4 regions of the Kocuria sp. KKT182 genome follow, and region 4 is predicted to be linked to each of the others. Evidence: riboswitches for the same ligand, from Rfam matches in the RefSeq annotation. Region 4 holds a riboswitch; each other region holds the start of a gene.
What was found. A riboswitch is a leader RNA that binds a small molecule or an ion and turns the genes downstream of it on or off. The one in region 4 is predicted to bind cyclic di-AMP.

Region 1 (3,203 bases), 1.3 Mb from region 4:
GCGCCGATCCCTGTCGGCCACGAGCCTTTTCACCGCCCCTTCCGCCCGGGTGATGGGTCAGTGGGGGCCAAACTCAGCCCAGGGAGGCGACCAGTTCGGCGCAGGCGGCCTCGCAGCGACGGCAGGCCTCGGCACAGATCCGGCAGTGCTCGTGCATGGAGGCGTGCTGCTCGCACTCATCCGCACACGCCTTGCAGGCCATCTGGCAGGCCTTGATCGCATCCAAGGTGATGTTCGCGTCGTAACCGGTGTGCCGCGAGAGCACCCGCCCGGTGGCCTCGCACAGGTCCGCGCAGTCGAGGTTGGTGCGGATGCACTTGGTCAGCTCGGCAACCATGTCCTCGGACAGGCAGGCATCGGCGCAGGCGGTGCAGGTCTGGGCGCACTCGAAACAGGCCTCGATACAGGCGGCCAGTTTCTCCTTATCCACCCCGCCGAGGTCCTTCGGGTAGGTCTCCAGCATCGCGCTCACGTGATGAGTCATGGCTTGCTCCTTCGTCGGTTTTCTCCAGGAGACGAACCGGCCGGAAACCGCCCGCCATGCCATCGACAGTAGACTGCCTTTTCAGTGTGACGCGCCCCAGAATCTTGAAGATTTGATGAAGATTTACGCCACAGTGGCGCATAGTGGCACCCCCTCAGCTGCCCTTCACCGCGGTGGAGCCTGGCGATTATGGAGATCTCGTGAAGAAATCTCGCTGTGCGGTCCGAAAAGGCACGCCGAAATCCACCCAACCTGGAAGGAAGCTCAATACATTCTCGGAGGGTCCTCGGTGCCACCACTAGGGACGCTGAAGGTCGCGCACGGCCCCAAACCCCTTGTCCTTATTAGTTGTGTCCATGAAAAGACGTGCTAGGCTGCCGTTTTGCCTAGTCAGACGGTCTCTGACGCACCGCTAGCCGCGATGCGAGTCCAAACGAGCGACGAACCTACTGCTTCTGGGACGAGCCTTTTCAGGGTCAGCCGCCCCACGTCTCAGTCCCGACTGAAGCAAGAATCTGGGTCGTGATCTAAACGTGACACTTTCGTTATGGATGGGCTACTGTCCACTGCGTGCCGCTGATTGATCCGGTCGGCGCCCTCGTGCACATCGCCGAATTCTGCCGGTGCCCGAGGTTCCTGAAGAGAAATCGCTTGGCAGAAGCGGGGGAACCATTTTCGGTCCCGGTGATCCGGGACCTAGGGGTTAAGCCGACCAGGACGTCTGCGTCCGGGACGGCCGGGTGTCTCCCACCCGCATCCGACAGCTCACCTCGTAGGCAAAGGGAGGAACACACCCATGACTATTTTTAAGCGCAGCACTGCCCGCCACCGCGCCGAGACCACCTCGCACCTGGTGCGTACCACCACGATCACCGCCGCCGCCGGGGCGGCGCTCATCGGCTCCATCGCCCCGGCCCAGGCCTACGCCGAGGTCCCCGCGGACACCGCCAGCGTCTACTCGGCCCCCGCGTCGGCACTGACGGCCTACACGGCGACGGCCTCCCCGGCTGCGGTCGCCCCGCAGACCATCACCACCGCCTCCACCCAGGCCCCGGCCGCTCCGGAACAGAGCGCTTCGACCGCGACGGTGTCCACCCAATCGGCGGACATCACCGAGATCACCGGTGCCTCCGGGATCGTGGGCACCGCGATGCAAGGCGCCGGCACCGGCTACGTCTGGGGCGGGACCGCCTTCGGCGCCTGGGACTGCTCCGGGTTCACGAAGTGGGCCTACGCCCAGAACGGCATCGAGCTCCCCCGCACCAGCTTCCAGCAGATCGCCGCAGCCACCCCCACGACCACCCCGCAGCCCGGGGACCTCGTCTCCCAGAACGGCGGCAACCACATCGGCATCTACATCGGCGGCGGCAAGATGATCTCCGCCCTGAACCCCGCCCAGGGCACCTTCGTCCACTCCGTCAACGCCATGCCGGTGGACGGCTACTACACCTACCGCTGACCCGGCCCACCCTCCGCAACGGCCAGAAAGTCGTCGCGGAGGGCCCCGGCTGCTCCACCGACGGCATCAGTGAGCCCCACCCTCTCGAGTAAGCATCTCGTCCCTAGCGGACACAGCACTTCCCCCTCCACCCATCCGCCGCCCACGGTGTTTCCGATCCGGACCGTCGCGTCACCGTACGCCGCCGCACCTCGCATTCCCCGCGGGGTGATCCGTACTGCCACCGCACCGTTCCGGCAGATCCGCCCGACCCTCCAGAAAGCCTGCTCACCCCCTCATGAATCGTGACCTGAACTCCTCCAACGGCATTGGCTCCCTCCTCACCGGCAAGGCCCGCACCGTGGCCGCCGTCGCCGCCTTCTCCGGCCTGGCCCTGGCCACCACTGTCTCCGTGCAGGCAACCCCGGCCCAGGAGGGCGCCGCCACCGACGCCCCACTGTCGGCCGTCGCCGCAGCCACCCCCACCGCAGCGCCCACCCTGTCCCTCGAGCCGGTCGCCCACGTGACCACAGCCGAGAAGCAGACCGGCCAGAAGAAGACCGAGCAGAAGCCGGAGCAGCAAGTCGATGCCCCGGTCGTCGCGACACCCGCCGTGGCCTCTCCGGCACCGAGGGCCGTGGCCGTTGCGGCACCGAAGGCTGTGGCCGCACCCGCCCCGGCCGTCGCACCCGCCCCGGTGTCAGTTGTCCAGGAGCCAGTCGTCCAGGCGGTCCCGAAGCCTGTCGCCGCACCCGCCCCGGTGGCGGCCCCCGTCTCGAAGCCGACTGCGCAGGCGGCCCCGAGGCCCGCCGCCGCTCCCGCCCCAAAGTCGGCCGTGCAGGCCGCTCCGGCCGCCGAGCGCACGGTCACCCCGCAGAGCTCCTCTTCCGGCAAGGGCGCCACCATCGCCTCCGCGGCCATGGGACAGCTCGGCGTCGGACAGGACTGCACCGCAGCGGTGAGCAACGCCCTGCGGGCCGCCGGGATCAACTTCCGTGGTTGGCCGGCTGAATACTTCACGCTCGGCACCCAGGTCTCCGCCGGCCAGGCCCAGCCCGGCGACCTCGTCTACTACGCCGACGGCGGCATGGGCACAGCCCACATCGGCGTGTACATCGGCGGAGGCAAGGCCGTCCACGGCGGCTGGAACGGCGGCAGCACCGTCATCGACAGCGTCAACGTGGGCACCGGCCCCGTCTACATCCGCGTGCGCTGACCGCACGCGAGCACAGTTTCCGGGTGCGCGGTTCCTGGTCGGCCAGACAGGTGCCGCGCACCCGG
Region 2 (3,203 bases), 1.1 Mb from region 4:
GTAGGTGTCCGGGACAGCCTGGCGCAGGGCCTCAGCCTGGTCCTCGGACAGGGCCGAGGGGTCGTAGGCGGCCCACACTGCCCCGTGCTCCAAGGCGTGCACGGCGTTCTCCTCGGGCACCGGCTCGGTGTAGACCCCGCAGTTGAGCCAGTCACTGGCGTGGTCCCCGCCCACCGGAGGGGACTGCTCGTAGTCCACCGCGGTCTCCACATGGGAGTTGCCGAGGCCCTCGAAGGTCTGCAGCCCGGCGATCTCGATGTCCTCCCGCGCCTGGGGCGGGGGATCGTTGATCACCGCCACCGTCACCAGGGCCGCCACCGCCGCGACAGCCGTCACCGCACCCGCGCCCGCCAGGACCCGCCGCCTGCGGGTGGCCCGGGCATCGGCCGCCCAGTGCTTCTCCAGCAGCGCAGCGCGTTCCTGCCGCGCCCGCTCCGGGTCCGTACCACCAGCCATGCGTCCTCCTTGAAAGGCCCAAAAAGGGTCTTGCTCCTCATGAACGGGCAGGACAGTAGCCCACTGCGCTGAGCCTTTCCTGCAAGGCCTTCTTGGGAAGATCGTCCACCACCCACTCCTGGACATGTGGGCGAGTGTGCATCCTCGAGCGCAGGAGAGGCGCGTCCTCGGTGGCTAACGACGACGACGCAGGAGATCCCGGCCTGGGGCGGGAAGTAAGGACCGGGTGCGCACTCCTCGCTGGTCGTTCAAAGAGGACGCACCCGGAGTATGTGATGCCTGAACCGGCTCAGCGTAGGCAAACCTGGACCGGCCCGGAGCCGACGTTGACGCTGTCGAGGACCGCCTGGTGGCCGTTCCAGCCGCCGTGCACGGCCTCGCCACCGCCGGGATGGACCCCGGTGTGGGCGCCCCCGGGGAGCAGTCGACGAGGACACCGGTCTAGGTCTGGACGGTGGAGACGCGGGCGCCGGACTCAAGTGATCGGCCGGTTAGCCGCGGAAACTGGTTCCGGCCGCGCCCAGCGCATCACTCACCGCCCCAGTGCAGGCCTGATCCCGGACGGTGTCACCGAAACGACCGATGTCCGACGGGGGTGCTTTCGGAAAGAAGCACTCCCGCAGCAGGTGAAGGGCGCAGCAGGTGAAGGGCGCAGCAGGTGAAGGGCGCAGCAGGTGAAGGGCACAGCAGGTGCGCGTGAGGTAGAGGCGGCCCGGCCCCGGGTGAGAGCGGTCCGGGGATCTGCTGCGGTGACCCCGTGGGGCACCGCAGCAGCGAGTCCGGCTCAGCGGTAGGTGTAGTACCCGTCGACGGGCATGGCGTTGACGGAGTGGACGAAGGTGCCCTGGGTCGGGTTCAGCGCCGAGACCATCTTGCCGCCACCGATGTAGATGCCGATGTGGTTGCCGCCGTTCTGGGACACCAGGTCACCAGGCTGCGGGTTGGACGTCGGGGTGGCGGCGGCGATCTGCTGGAAGCTGGTGCGGGGGATGTCGATGCCGTTCTGGGCGTAGACCCAGCCGGTGAATCCGGAGCAGTCCCAGGCCCCGAAGGAGGTCCCGCCCCAGACGTAGCCGGTGCCCACGCCCTGCATGGCCGTGCCCACGATGCCGCCGGCGGCCGGGGCGATCTCGGTGATGGCGGTGGACTGCGGGCTCACGCTCGAGGTGGCGGCGCTCTGCTGCGGGGCCGGGGCTTGGTCGGCGGGGGCGGCGGGCTGCGCGGCGACCGGGGCCTGGTAGGTGTAGGAGGCCAGATCGGCCATCGCCGAGGCCGGAGCCGCATAGGAGGACCCGGAGGCGGCGGGGATTTCGGCGTAGGCCTGGGCCGGAGCGATGGAGCCCACCAGCGCTGCGCCGGCGGCGGCGGCGATGGTGGTGGTGCGCACAGCTCGGGACGAGGTCTCGGCGCGGTGGCGGGCAGCGTTCAGCTTGAAAAGCGACATGGTGGAGTTCCTCCCTTTGCCTACGAGGTGAGCTGTCGGATGCGGGTGGGAGACACCCGGCCGCAGAACGCACGCGCTCTGAACGGCTTAACCCCAAGGCCCCGGATCACCGGGACCGGTAATGGTTCCCCCGCTTCTGCCAACCGATTTCTCTTCAGGAACCCCGAGCACCGGCAGAACTCGGCGATGTGCCACGGGGGCGCCAAGAAGATCAGCTCTCGGCACGAGGAGGACAATACAGGGCCCACCCCCTAATGTCACGTTTTGGTCACGGCCGCCGATCGGGTGGTCGTCTTGGTTGCCGAGGGTGCTCAGCAACGTGTTCCCGGCCCAGTGGAGCTTCGTTTCGGGCGGGAACATCAGTGTGTTCACCGTTAGCGGGGGCATGGCCGGGGAGAGTCCCTGATGGGCCCGAAGATGCACACCCTCGGCACGCCTGCGGCGGCCTGTCAGCACTGGGAGACCGCCGGTGGCTGCGGTGGGCGGTTTCCGCGCGTAGGGCAAGAAAAGCGATCGAGGCTCTCGGGCGGAGGCTTCGGAGGATATCGGAGGATAAATTCAGCGCGCGCTCATGTCTGCCGTAATCCGCCATCCGAACGAAGCACATTTCTTCATCGAATCTTCATGCCTTCAGCGTGTAGAGGAATAACGGGCACGCTCAAGGGCAGGACAGGAATCGATGTGTTCTCCGGCAGGTGATTCGACTGCATGGCCCTAGGAGCACGCCCGGGGGTCAGTGTTCAGACGGCATCGACACGGCCGCCTCCAAGACGTTGATTCCGTTTGCGGCAACGGGAAATCCGGAGGATGCTTCGTCTGCTGCTTCCTCGATACTGCCGGTATATCCGGGCAGGACCAGGGCGCACCCCAGGACGAGGGCGGTGATGGTGATGGTGCGCTTCACAGGGGGCCTCCAATCGGCGGGGCGAGCGGGCAACGGCATCGGCCGCTCGAGACGCCAACAAGATATCCGCCTCGCCGTGGCGACGCCTGCCAAGCCCTTGCGAAATGACCGCCTCTACCCGAGGGGGTGGTCGTTGCGGTCCATCTGCCAGTCGGCCAGGTCCACGGAGACCGCCGCGGCGGCGCCGGCCCACAGAGAGAAGTCGAGCCATTTCCCGCTGAGCTGGAACCGGTCGTCGCTCACGGTCGGTCCTGCCCGGCGGGCCCGTCTTGGCCGAGCGGGACGGTGTCCTTCCAGAAGCCCTGGGCGCGGAGGAACCTCTCGAGGTTCTCGCAGTGGTCGGGGCACGCCAGCCAGCTCTTGCGGTGGTGTGGGGTGTGGATGCGCGGGTTGTTCCAG
Region 3 (3,203 bases), 810 kb from region 4:
CCACGCCGGCGAGCACGGTGCGGGTCACTTCGCGAAGATGGTCCACAACGGCATCGAATACGCGATCATGCAGGCCTACGCCGAGGGCTGGGAACTGCTCGAGGCCGCCGGTCACGTCCGCTCGGTACGGGAGACCTTCAACTCCTGGCGCGAGGGATCGGTGATCAAGTCCTGGCTGCTGGACCTGGCGGTGAACGCGCTCAACGAGGACGAGCACCTGGACCGGCTCGCCGGCTACGCCGAGGACTCCGGCGAAGGCCGCTGGACGGTGGAGGCCGCCCTGGACCTCGCGGTCCCGGTGCCGACCATCTCCAGCGCCCTCTTCGCCCGGTTCGCCTCCCGGCAGGACCAGGCCCCGGCGATGAAGATGATCACGGCGATGCGCAACCAGTTCGGAGGCCACACGGTCCGCGACGTGGCCGCGGGCCCAGAGCACGTCGAGGCCGCACCCGGCGAGGAGCCGGCCCACCCCGCCGAGCAGTAGGTCCGACCGTCCCCGCCGCCAACGGCCCGGAAGCGGCCACCCTCACCCCTCTGCAAGGCCTGCGCCATGCCGATCCGCACGGTCACCACGGTCGGCACTGCTCCCGCCCGGTGCCGGCCTTGTCGAGGAACGCCTGCGGGGCGAGGGGATCGCGGATCAACCGCCCGTGACCACGATCGAGGCAGCGGTGACGGCACCGCCCGGCGTCCACAATCGGCCCCGGAATACTGATCGGCCCAGCCACGTGGCAGCCGGCAGCCCAGTGGCTCCGCCGCTGACCACCCTGGCCTCACCAACGACAGCGAAGGACCCGCCTAATTATTCCCCTCGCACCGGGCCATTGATCTACCGGTCCGATACATGGACCCGGATGAATTTCAAGATCTCGTGAAGAAAACAGCTCTTCTCACCTGTTCGACACCCTTGGATATGAAGATTTCATGAAGAAAACAGCTCACTCCCCCAAGCAATGCTGGGCGGTTCCGTAAAAAAATCCGAGAACACCCTTGAGGGACGCTGAAGCTCCCCCGGGGGTTCACCTTCCCCCGCACCGGGCGCAGGCCGAAGGATTCCACGGGTAGTGAGGGGCAGCGGATCCGAGCTGCCACCGCGCTCATCGGCGCGATGCCGCAGGTCAGAGCCTCCCCGGGGCGGTCCCGATGAGTGGTGGCACCGGGAGGAAGGTAGCTGGCGGCGCCCCCCGCCGGAACGAATGTGCCCCAGGCGTGGTGGGCTACCCACCGGTTCGCCGGCGATCGTGCGAGGCCGGGGCAAGCCTTTTCCCGGTACCACAGGGAATGTGACCTTTTCGTTATCTAGGCGCTAGTGTCCTCTGCGTGCCGTTGGCTGATCTCATCGGCTTCCCCGGGTGCTTCGCCGAATTCTGCCGGCAGCCGGGGTCCCCATCACAGAAATGACTTGGCAGAAGCGGGGGAACCATACCCGGTCCGCACCCGGACCTTGGGGTGAAGCCGCCGGAGCTGCAGGCTCGGCGGCCGGGTGCCTCCCACCCGAACCCGACAGCTCACCTCGTAGGCAAAAGGAGGACCCTCATTCATGGCTTTCTTCACGCGTAGCTCTGCCCGCCACCGCGCCCAGACCCCCTCGCACCTGGTGCGCACCACGACCCTGGCCGCCGCTGTCGGCGCGGCGGTGATCGGCTCCGTCGCCCCGGCTCAGGCCTATGCCGAAGCCCCCGCCACGTCCGGCACCGCATACTCGACCCCCGCGACCTCCCCGGCTCCGGCCGCTTCCCAGGCCCCCGTCACCGTGCAGACGGCGAGCCTGCCGGCCGCTGGGGCGGCCACTTCGAGTCTGTCCCCCCAGTCCTCGGACATTTCCGAGATCTCCGCCACCTCCGCTGCGGCCGGCGGCATTGTCGGCACCGCGATGCAGGGTGTGGGCACCGGCTACGTCTGGGGCGGCACGGACTTCGGCGCCTGGGACTGCTCCGGTTTCACCCAGTGGGTCTACGCCCAGCAGGGCATCGACCTCCCCCGCACCAGCCAGCAGCAGTGGGCGGCCGGTACCCCGACCACTGACCCGCAGCCCGGCGACCTCGTCGTCCAGAACGGCGGGGCCCACATCGGGATCTACCTCGGTGGCGGCAAGATGATCTCCGCGCTGAACCCCACCCAGGGCACCTTCGTGCACAGCGTGAATGCCATGCCGACGGTCGGCTACGTCACTTTCCGCTGAGCCGGGACGCCGCCCGCCACGAATGCCGCTCGTGGCGGGCGGCGGGTGTGCCTCCCACCTGATCAGCATCCAGGATCGGTCGGTCAGAACCTGAGATGCCTGCATCAGGCCACCGCCGGGGAACGCCCCGAGCTGACCGACGGATGGGCCCGCTCTTGAAGGTTCAGTGAAGATCTACCGCCCAGCCCTCCTAGCCCGCAGAAAGCGACCACGGCGGGGCTACCGTGGACGGATCGGTCCGCCTCGACCCGGGGCTGAGCAGAGCAAACACCACGATGTGCAGGCCCAGCACGGGCTGCTGCGAAGGAGAGGTTCGTCATGACGTCGACGTTCAAGCACCTGGCCGCTGGGACGGTCCTGGCGCTGGCCCTCAGCGGTGCCGGGGCGACCGCGGCGGTCGCCTCCCCGACGCACCAGCCTGCCTCCGCCTCCGCACAGACGGGCGCTGAGCGGCACATGAACCACGACCGCCATTTCGCCGTGATGATGGTCCCCCACCACCAGGGTGCCACCGACATGGCCGAGCTGGCCCTGCAGAAGTCCGAGCGTCCCGAGATCCGTGACTTGGCGGAGAAGATCATCGAGGCCCAGACCGAGGAGATCCAGCAACTGGAAGCAGCGGCCCAACGGCTGGCCGCCGAGAACACTCCGGGGCACCACCACCACGGACACGGCCACCACCACGGACACGGGCACCACGGCCATGGCCATGGCCATGGCGGCCATGGTCAGAGCATGAATGCCGACATGCAGGGCGCCATGATGGGCGAGATGGACGGCATGGACGGCATGGACGGCATGAGCCTGGAGGAGCTGGCGAAACTGTCCGGGGATGATTTCGACCAGGCCTTCCTCGAAGAGATGATCGCCCACCACCAGATGGCCCTCGAGATGGCCGAGATGGAGCTGCAGATGGGCACCGACCCCGAGCTGCGAGCCATGGCGGAGAAGATGATCGAGGACCAGCAGGCCGAGATCGAGCTCATGCAGGGCTGGTTGGAGGAGTGGTTCGCGGCCTGAT
Region 4 (3,203 bases):
GCCGGGCGGATCTTGGAGGGGCCGGCGCCGAAGCGGCCGTCGGCGGGCAGCAGGTGCTGGGGGATGGTGACGTGTGCGGGCAACGGGCGCTCCCTCGTGGGTGACGTGCGGCGGGTGGTGCGCGACGGGCACGGCCGCCGCGGAGGCCGCTCGCGCCGTTCGCGACTCGGCCCATTCTGCCCCACCCGCGGACGGCGGGCCCCGCGGGCGCCTCCTCCCTCCGGGCGGCCGGAGGGCTCGCGCACTAAGCTCGTGCGGGAAGACCGGACCGGGCGGGATCCCCGGGCCGGGACGGCCGGACGAAGGATGACTGAGGCATGAGCGACCTGATCGACACCACGGAGATGTACCTGCGGACCGTCCTCGAGCTCGAGGAGGAGGGGATCACGCCGATGCGGGCGCGGATCGTCGAGCGCCTCGACCACTCCGGGCCCACGGTCTCGCAGACGGTGTCCAGGATGGAGCGGGACGGGCTGCTGACGGTGGGCCAGGACCGGTCGCTGCTGCTCACCCCTGCCGGCCGTGAGCGTGCGGTGCAGGTGATGCGCAAGCACCGGCTGGCGGAGCGGCTGCTCGCCGACGTCATCGGCCTGGACCTCGCCCAGGTGCACGACGAGGCGTGCCGGTGGGAGCACGTGATGAGCGAGCAGGTCGAGCGGCGGCTCGTGGACCTGCTGCACAGCCCCCGGTACTCGCCGTACGGCACGCCGATCCCCGGTCTGGCCGCCCTCGGGGTCGAAGAGAGCCCCGCAGCGGCGCACCCCTCCCTGCTCGACGCCGCCCGCCACGACCCGGACGGGTCGCACACCGTGGCGCTGCTGCCGGAGGTGGTCCAGGCGGACGCGGACCTCCTGGGCGTGCTGAGCGACGTGGGAGTGCTCACCGGGGCGGAGGTCACGGCCCGGGTGGACGGTCAGATCGTGCGCATCGAGGTGGCGGCCACGGGGCGGTCCGCGGAGATCGACCTGCGCACCGCCGCGGCCATCCGCGTCCTCGCTCCCTGAGGCGCCGCCGTCTCCCGGAGCGGGGCGGCGAACGGTTCTTCCCGGGTGTGGGGACGTTCACAAGCCACTTTCGGCCAGTCCGGCCCGAGCCGGACCCCGGAGGCGCGGCTTCCCTGGTGACAGGCGGATTCCCAGGGCGCTCGAAGACACTGCACAGCTCGTCACAGGTGCGAATTGATTCGACCTTTCCTCTCAATAGCTACTCATTGAGACCCGCGGCGTTGTCCGGCTGTTATCTGTCGTGATCAAAACGTGACACTTCCGTAATCTGTCATGTACTGTTCAACGCGTGCCGATCACTGGTCGGATCGGCGCCCTCGGAGCACATCGCCGAATTCTGCCGGTGCCCGTGGCCTCTACACAGAAACTGCTTGGCAGAAGCGGGGGAACCACTTTCGGTCCCGGTGATCCGGGTCCTTGGGGTTAAGTCGTCAGAGCGCGTGCGTTCTGCGGCCGGGTGTCTCCCACCCGAATCCGACAGCTCACCTCGTAGGCAAAGGGAGGAACTCAACCATGTCGCTTTTCACGCTGAACGCTGCCCGCCACCGTGCCGAGACCACCTCGCACGTCGTGCGCAACACCACCATCGCCGCCGCTGCCGGCGCCGCGATGATCGGCTCCGTCGCCCCGGCCCAGGCCTTCGCCCAGGCTCCCGTCGAGACCGGCGCGGCCTACTCGGCCCCGGCCTCCGCCTCGCTGGCCGAGTACTCCTCGTACACCTACCAGGCCCCGGTCGCCGCGCAGCCCGCCGCTCCCGCCTACGAGGCCCCGGCCCCGGCCCCGCAGCAGACCGCCGCCACCTCGAGCGTCACCCCGCAGTCCACCGCCACCACCGAGATCGCCCCGGCCGCCGGCGGCGTCGTGGGCACCGCGATGTCCGCGCAGGGTGCGGGCTACGTCTACGGCGGCACCGCCTACGGCGCCTGGGACTGCTCCGGCTTCACCCAGTGGGTCTTCGCCCAGAACGGCATCGACCTGCCCCGGACCACCTGGTCCCAGTTCGCGGCGGGCACCCCCACCGCCAACCCGCAGCCCGGTGACCTCGTCTCGCAGAACGGCGGCGCCCACGTGGGCATCTACATCGGCGGCGGCAAGATGATCTCCGCCCTCAACCCGACCCAGGGCACCCAGGTCCACTCCGTCAACGCCATGCAGCTGGACGGCTACTACACCTTCTGATCCGGTCCGCCGCCCGCGACGACCCCGCTCGTCGCGGGCGGCACCCGATCACCCCCCCACCCCGCACGCCGAGAACCGCTCTCCCGGTTCCCGGCGGTGCCTGCTGTCCGACCGGACGGCGCCCCCTCCTCCGCTCGCCGGCCGTCGTTCCCGATCCCGGAACGCACCCCTGCCGGACACCGGCCCACCCCGCGCACTGCCCGGGGCGATCCGTGCTGTCACCCGCGCCCTCCGGCAGGCCCGGCTCCGAAAGAAAGTCGTCTGAACTCCTCATGACCCGTGATCTGACCTCCTCGAACGGCATCGGCTCGCTCTTCTCCGGCAAGGCCCGCACCGTGGCCGCCGTGGCCGCCTTCTCCGGGCTGGCCCTCGCCACCACCGTCTCCGTGCAGGCCGCTCCGGCCCAGGACGCCTCCGCCGACGCCCCGCTGTCCGCCGTGGCCGCGGCCACCCCCGCCGCGGCGCCCGCCGTGTCCCTCGAGCCCGTCGCCCACGTGCAGAAGGTCGAGTCCGACCGGAAGTCCGAGAAGAAGGTCGAGAAGAAGGCCGAGCGGCAGAAGGTCGAGACCCCGGTCGTCGCGGCTCCCGCCGTGGCCGCTCCGGCGCCGAAGGCCGCCGCCGCGCCCGCACCGGTCGCCGCCCCGAAGCCGGCCGTGCAGGCGGCTCCGGCCCCGAAGCCCGCCGCCGCGCCGGCCCCGAAGCCGGCCCCGAAGCCCGCACCGGTCGCCGCGCCGAAGCCGGCCGTGCAGGCGGCTCCGGCCCCGAAGCCCGCCGCCGCGCCCGCCCCGAAGCCGGCCGTGCAGGCCGCTCCGGCCGCCCAGCGCACCGTCACCCCGCAGAGCTCGGCCTCCGGCAAGGGCGCGACCATCTCCTCCGCCGCCATGGGCCAGCTCGGCGTGGGCCAGGACTGCACCGCGCTCGTCACCAACGCGCTGCGCGCCGCCGGCATCAACCACCACGGCTGGCCGGCCTCCTACCTGAGCCTCGGCACGCAGGTCTCCGCCGGCCAGGCGCAGCCGG

Region 1: it holds a riboswitch for cyclic di-AMP, as region 4 does, so the genes downstream of both, ACZ2G1_RS10745 (C40 family peptidase) here and ACZ2G1_RS16930 (C40 family peptidase) in region 4, are expected to answer to the same signal.
Region 2: it holds a riboswitch for cyclic di-AMP, as region 4 does, so the genes downstream of both, ACZ2G1_RS03740 (C40 family peptidase) here and ACZ2G1_RS16930 (C40 family peptidase) in region 4, are expected to answer to the same signal.
Region 3: it holds a riboswitch for cyclic di-AMP, as region 4 does, so the genes downstream of both, ACZ2G1_RS13300 (C40 family peptidase) here and ACZ2G1_RS16930 (C40 family peptidase) in region 4, are expected to answer to the same signal.

The regions. Positions count from the first base shown of each region.
Region 1 covers NZ_CM145757.1:2,302,607-2,305,809, forward strand. Annotated here, with positions in the region: gene ACZ2G1_RS10740 (four-helix bundle copper-binding protein) at 74-484, opposite strand; cyclic di-AMP (ydaO/yuaA leader) riboswitch at 1,083-1,275, shown strand; gene ACZ2G1_RS10745 (C40 family peptidase) at 1,281-1,943, shown strand; gene ACZ2G1_RS10750 (C40 family peptidase) at 2,221-3,138, shown strand.
Region 2 covers NZ_CM145757.1:821,460-824,662, reverse strand. Annotated here, with positions in the region: gene ACZ2G1_RS03745 (DUF3105 domain-containing protein) at 1-456, opposite strand, end outside; gene ACZ2G1_RS03740 (C40 family peptidase) at 1,241-1,900, opposite strand; cyclic di-AMP (ydaO/yuaA leader) riboswitch at 1,906-2,061, opposite strand; gene ACZ2G1_RS03735 (hypothetical protein) at 2,634-2,804, opposite strand; gene ACZ2G1_RS03730 (hypothetical protein) at 2,919-3,047, opposite strand; gene ACZ2G1_RS03725 (hypothetical protein) at 3,044-3,203, opposite strand, start outside.
Region 3 covers NZ_CM145757.1:2,835,946-2,839,148, reverse strand. Annotated here, with positions in the region: gene gnd (phosphogluconate dehydrogenase (NAD(+)-dependent, decarboxylating)) at 1-484, shown strand, start outside; cyclic di-AMP (ydaO/yuaA leader) riboswitch at 1,366-1,534, shown strand; gene ACZ2G1_RS13300 (C40 family peptidase) at 1,541-2,182, shown strand; gene ACZ2G1_RS13295 (DUF305 domain-containing protein) at 2,501-3,202, shown strand.
Region 4 covers NZ_CM145757.1:3,646,625-3,649,827, forward strand. Annotated here, with positions in the region: gene serC (phosphoserine transaminase) at 1-83, opposite strand, end outside; gene ACZ2G1_RS16925 (metal-dependent transcriptional regulator) at 318-1,004, shown strand; cyclic di-AMP (ydaO/yuaA leader) riboswitch at 1,363-1,512, shown strand; gene ACZ2G1_RS16930 (C40 family peptidase) at 1,518-2,183, shown strand; gene ACZ2G1_RS16935 (C40 family peptidase) at 2,456-3,203, shown strand, end outside.